2 regions of the Undibacterium sp. 5I1 genome follow, and region 2 is predicted to be linked to the other one. Evidence: predicted binding sites of a transcription regulator. Region 2 holds the regulator's gene; the other holds the start of a gene.
The links. The regulator sigma-54, encoded in region 2, starts transcription at its own class of promoters, with help from an activator protein. The targets are predictions, from matches to a motif close to TGGCANGNAANCTGCTTT.
Positions count from the first base shown of each region.

Region 1: the regulator sigma-54 is predicted to act here: its motif matches at 2,023-2,040, upstream of urtA (urea ABC transporter substrate-binding protein).

Region 1 covers NZ_JAVIWI010000001.1:4,671,055-4,674,264, forward strand. Annotated here, with positions in the region: gene urtB (urea ABC transporter permease subunit UrtB) at 1-134, opposite strand, end outside; gene urtA (urea ABC transporter substrate-binding protein) at 514-1,767, opposite strand; gene RGU72_RS20395 (hypothetical protein) at 2,330-3,210, shown strand, end outside.
Region 2 covers NZ_JAVIWI010000001.1:4,256,004-4,259,213, reverse strand. Annotated here, with positions in the region: gene hpf (ribosome hibernation-promoting factor, HPF/YfiA family) at 274-618, opposite strand; gene RGU72_RS18660 (RNA polymerase factor sigma-54) at 772-2,268, opposite strand; gene lptB (LPS export ABC transporter ATP-binding protein) at 2,286-3,026, opposite strand; gene lptA (lipopolysaccharide transport periplasmic protein LptA) at 3,031-3,210, opposite strand, start outside.

The sequences.
Region 1 (3,210 bases), 420 kb from region 2:
TCTGTGACTGCAGCGATGCGGGCGTCCGGATCGTCGCTAGTTAAGCCTTGTAAAAGTTTGGCGTCAATCGCAGCCTGCGCCGTGCAACTCATACAAAACAGGACAGTCAAAATACTGAATTTGAATATTTTCATAGGATATTTTGAGGTCGATTTTGCCTACTACAAAACTTCCAGAGACATATGATGTGATCTGAAGGTACAAAAGTGCAAAAGGGGATTTGTAGAAGTTACCAAAGAAGAATGTCCATTATTTGTGAGGCTCCCAGGCCAATTATGGTCTGGGAGCCCAATAATCATTGGACGTTGAAAAATTGGTAGCTTCTAAAAACCTTTTAATTAAGAACCCGACACAATAATTAAAAAAGACTTAAAACGATGCACGTCATTCATGCGTGCTTTTAGCAGGAATCCAGAGACGTACGTGAATCACAACACGTCTCTGAGTTCTGCCTAGCAGGAGCGACGGACAAGCAGATAGTTTTTTTGAAGCCCCGCTATCACTATCGCGCTATTACATTTTTTGCTTTGCCTCATTACCAGGGATGTACGGACTCCAAGGTTGTGCGCGAATGGTTTCTTTCGTTTTATAAACGACATTGAACTGACCATCCGCTTTGATTTCACCAATCATCACTGGCTTATGCAAGTGGTGATTGGTTGCATCCATGCTTAAGACAAAGCCGGACGGTGCTTTAAAGGTTTGTCCGCCCATGGCTGCAATTACTTTGTCGGTGTCGGTGGATTTGGCTTTTTCTACTGCTTGCTTCCACATATAGATACCGACATACGTTGCTTCCATCGGATCGTTGGTCACAGCGGTAGCTGCATTCGGTAATTTTTTGGCGACTGCGTAGTCTTTCCATTTTTTAATGAACTCGGTGTTGACCGGATTTTTTACCGACTCAAAATAATTCCAGGCTGCCAGATGGCCGACTAAGGGCTTGGTATCAACACCGCGTAGTTCTTCCTCGCCGACTGAGAAGGCGACGACTGGGACGTCAGTTGCTTTCAGACCTGCATTACCCAACTCTTTATAAAACGGTACGTTGGAGTCGCCATTGATCGTGGAGATGACGGCTGTTTTGCCACCGGCGGAGAATTTCTTGATATTGGCAACAATCGTCTGATAATCAGAGTGACCAAACGGAGTGTAGGCCTCATCGATGTCAGTATCCTTCACGCCCTTGCTGTGCAAAAAGGACCGCAGGATTTTGTTGGTAGTGCGTGGATAAACATAGTCAGTGCCTAGCAGAACAAAGCGCTTGGCTCCGCCGCCTTCTTTTGACATCAGATATTCCACCGCTGGTATCGCTTGTTGATTTGGAGCGGCACCAGTGTAAAACACGTTTTTCTCTAGTTCTTCACCCTCGTACTGCACAGGGTAGAACAGCAGGCTATTAAGTTCTTTAAATACCGGTAAGACCGATTTGCGGGATACCGATGTCCAGCAACCAAATACGACAGATACCTTATCCTGAGAAATCAGTTGTCGTGCTTTTTCCGCAAACAGTGGCCAGTTGGAAGCAGGATCGACAATCACCGGCTCCAGCTTTTTACCCATCACACCACCTTTAGCATTGATCTCGTCGATTGTCATTAATGCCACGTCTTTGAGGGAAGTCTCGGAAATTGCCATCGTGCCCGACAGCGAATGTAAAATTCCGACTTTAATCGTATCTGCTGCCAATGCCTGTGCCATCCAGGTTGATGCAGTCAAAGCCATAGCGCCGAGTGCGGTCGCTTTTAGTACGGTACGACGTGACATAATTTCTCCTTGGTGTTGAAGTAATAGACGTGTAGTAATGAGCGTAGTTGAGAGCCTGATGACTAATTTATTTGGGTATGTATAAGTGTGTGACTAATTCCTATTTGGTTGAGAGACAATCGCAGCAAAACATCATCGTACTGAGCCACGACATTGCAAATACTTGCTGCGATAATTACTTTGCCATTTTTATGTAGCAGTATCACGGTGACGGACTTCCTAAAAGTAGGAATTATTTGTACGCAATGAAAATAAATAGCAGTTTATGTGCCAGCTTGTGCGCTACGTTCACTACTAGCTACTCAACACCATATAGACCAAAAGCTTGGATTTGTTTGCTACAAATATGTGCAGAGAAATGGTTTAAATCCCTTCTTTCGTGCGTGGTGAGAATATCTACAACAACTGACAGATGTTGGTGCAAGCTTAATTGCTGAAAATACTGAATTGGCAGAGTGAGTGCTTCATCTAGCCTAACCCCAAGCCCCCCAGTCGAATCCAGCCGAATTCGGCCGAATCTTGCTATCATGCAGTTTTTGCCCACCTACCAATCCAAACACTCATGTTCGATTTCCTTTTTAAGCGCAAACCTAAAGCAACATCTTCCTCTGCCAATAGCAATTTAGCCGCCGCTAACGCTGCCAGCCTGGCGAGCGTTGCCAAAGCAGATCAACAGCAACAAATTGTCCAGGCGCGTGCCGCTACCTTGGCTAAGATAGAGAGCCTGGCAAGCAATCCCGGTGCAGAAGACGCAATCGTTAGCTTGTTATTAGCATGTGATTTTGCTGACGGTCGTTTTAAAGCGGCTAATTACGTACACAGCGCAGCCGCGCTGCAAAAAGTACTGAGCGCAATGCGCAATACAGATAAGCGTGTTGCCAAACTGATGCAGGCACGTTTGGATGTGCTGGCGCAAGCAGATCAGCAGCAACAGTTAGCTTTGCGCTGTATCAATCAAGCGCAGCAGTTGGGTTTGCAAGCTAGTTTGATTCCGCAGCAAATTGCTGATCTGGATAAGTTGGTGGCAGGCCTCAAACATTTTCCCGATGCTTTAAAAGCAGAATTTGATGCCCACTACACGATATTGCAAACACGCTTGCAGGCACAGACGACGCTGCAAAGACAGGTGCTGGATCTGGTACAGCATTTGACCATATCCCAAGGGATTGCTGACGACGCCCATGGCGCTCAGTTGGATGTATGGCAGCAAGCCTTTGATTTATGCTTGCAACAGCCAGAAGCTGTGGCTTTACCTAAAAATTTGCTGGCAGACTTCACGTATAAAATGCAGGCCGCACGTGAGCAATGGACGCAACTGCAAAAGCAAAAAGTAGCAGAGGCTAAAACCACCATATCAGCACCAGTGTCAGCACCTGTGGCTACGACGATTGAAGCAAGCACAGAATTTGTCGCTGCTGAAACTTCAGACAGCGTTGAGGTAGC
Region 2 (3,210 bases):
GGTACAAACTAATCTGTGCGGCTTAAAGAAATGAATAGCTACGAGTATCGCTTATTTCTCCAGTTATTCAATATAAATACTCTCCCCAAGTATATTTTAGTTGTCCAGGTAATTACTGGACAATAAGCCATATTTATAAAAATAATAGGGGAGTATATTTATATCAGCACATAATCTTCGAAACCAAATCAAGTGTTACGCAAACAAAAAAAGGACGCCGAATTGCGTCCTTTTTTGCTATTTTCTAATCGAAAAAGCGACTAAGTCATCTGCTTACACTGGCGTCGGATCGGGTATGTGTTTGATCGCGTCATGTTGATGATTTTGGATTTTGTCTTTATGTTTAATGACTTGTCGGTCTAGTTTGTCGATGAGAGTGTCGATGGCGGCGTAGAGATCTTGTGCCAGGCTTTCAACATGAATATCTTTGCCACTGATGTGCAGATTAATGTCTGCTTTATGGCGTTTTTCCTTTTCTTTGAGCTTATCCACGGTCAGGATGACGGCGATATCAATTACTTGATCGAAATGCCGCCTGATACGTTCAAGCTTATTTTGCACATGTTCACGAATTGCAGGAGTTACTTCGAGGTGATGTCCACTGATGGTGAGATTCATACTACGCTCCTTGGTAATCTTACTTGTTACAAACATTTTATCTTAACTCAATTAATGTAAATTTAATCAGACGATGAATTGGCAGACTAATATTTAAATTATTTATTGAGCTAAATTATATATAGCAACATACGAGGATATTTCAAGAACAAGTTACAAAGATTTGCGCAGGCTTACTGGCGGGATTTTCAAAGCTTCGCGATATTTGGCGACTGTACGTCGCGCAATTACCATGCCTTGTTCTCCCAGCATGTCTGCAATCTTGCTGTCAGAGAGTGGGATTTTCTGGTCTTCTGCTCCTATCAACTGCTTGATGAGTGCACGTATCGCGGTGGATGATGCTTCCCCCCCTGCTTCCGTCGCGACATGGCTACCGAAGAAATATTTCAACTCAAACATACCATGCGGGGTCAGCATGTATTTTTGCGTCGTTACACGAGAAATAGTGCTCTCGTGTAAACCCAGTGTATCAGCAATTTCGCGCAACACAAGTGGTCGCATTGCAACGGCACCGTGCGTGAAAAAATTACGTTGTCTTTCAACTATCGCTTGTGAAACCCGTAAAATCGTATCAAAGCGTTGCCGCATATTTTTGATTAGCCAGCGCGCCTCTTGCAATTGGGAACCTAGCGTACCGTCACCACGATTTTGCTTCATGATGCTGGCATACATACTATTAACACGTAGCTTTGGCATCACATCTTGGTTGAGTAATACTTGCCAGCCGTTCACTGTCTTTCTGACGATCACATCCGGCACGACATAATCCGAAGCGGCCGCGGCAAATTCAGCACCCGGTTTGGGATTACATTGACGAATAACCACTTGCGCTTCGCGTAAATCCTCGTCATCACAATTGAGAATTTTCTTCAACTTATTAAAATCTCTTTGAGCGAATAAAGTGATGTGGTTCTCAACAATTTTTTGCGCCAGCCGACGCGTCACAAAAGGAATTTTAGGGAAACGTTTAATCTGCAAGGCCAGACATTCGGATACATTTCTGGCACCGACACCGCTAGGGTCAAAGTTCTGCAACATGTTCAGCGCAAAGGATAATTCTTCTGGCTCAACACATAACTCCAACGGCAAGCTGGCATGAATTTCTTCCAGTGTTTCCATCAAATAGCCATTGGTATCCAAGGCATCAATCATCAGCTCAATCAGAGCCCGATCTCGCGGCTCACGGATGTTCAGCCGCATCTGCTCCAGCAAATGATCTCTGAGGCTGGTTTGCGCTGCCTCTAATTGCGGACGTCCGTCATCTTCTTCTGACGATTTGCTGCCTTGAGGAACATCATCAAAGCTCCACTCTTCTTCATTCGCGCTGGTACTATCGGCAGAGGCAGCGACTTCGCTAAGGTCGGCATTTTCAGAACTGGCACTTGCTGTAGCAGCATCGCCATTCTTTTCTGGCGCGGCGAATTCAGTTTCAGAATTATTCGTAGTCGCACTGATGGCGCCGTCGGCAAGCAAGCGCACTGCATTATCCATAGGATCATCTACCCGCTCCAACATGGGATTGTCGGAAAGTAGATTTTCTAACTCTTGATGTAGCTCCAGCGTGGACAATTGCAGCAAACGGATAGATTGCTGCAATTGCGGCGTTAACGCCAAATGCTGTGACGTGCGCAGTTGCAGGCTTTGCTTCATCATCATATGGCTTCCCGCTACATGCGGAAATGCTCTCCCAAATAAACTCTGCGGACGGACTCATTATTGATGATGTCGTCGGGCTTACCTGCGGCAAGCACTGCACCTTGATTGATGATGTAAGCGTGATCACAAATACCCAAGGTTTCGCGCACATTGTGATCGGTAATCAGTACCCCTATCCCTCTATCTTTCAGGAAGCCCACAATACGCTGAATTTCAATCACGGCGATTGGATCAACGCCCGCAAAAGGCTCATCCAGTAAGACAAAACGAGGACTAGTTGCCAGCGCCCGGGCAATCTCTACCCTGCGACGCTCACCGCCGGACAATGACAGAGCCTGATTCTCTCGAATACCCTCAATCTGCAATTCAGCAAGTAAGGTGTCTAATTGTTGCTCAATGGCAGCCTTAGTCAGAAATTTACCTTCTGGATTTTTTTGCAATTCAAGTACGGCGCGGATATTGTCCTCTACCGATAACTTACGAAACACTGAGGCTTCTTGCGGCAAATAGGACAAACCCAACTTGGCTCTTTTATGTATCGGCAGGCGTGAAATATCTACGCCATCAATATTAATTTCACCGCCATCCGAGGTGACCAAACCAACAATCATATAAAACGATGTCGTCTTACCTGCGCCGTTAGGACCCAGCAAACCAACGACTTCACCGCTCTTCACATCCAATGACACATCGCTTACCACCTGGCGTGCGCCATAACGTTTTTGTAAACCTTTAATCGACAATGTACTCATCTTGTTATTTGACTTTTTTGTCAGATTTTGGCGCGATGAACAAGGTAGTCCGGCCAGAGCCAGGCACCGTTGTACCGGAACTATTATTCTCAGCGACAAAAAGATCGTTCAGGCTGTCGTAAGACAAATATTCACCCTTTTGTTCTTGAGTGACTACAGTCCCGTCGAGATATTTCACATCGGC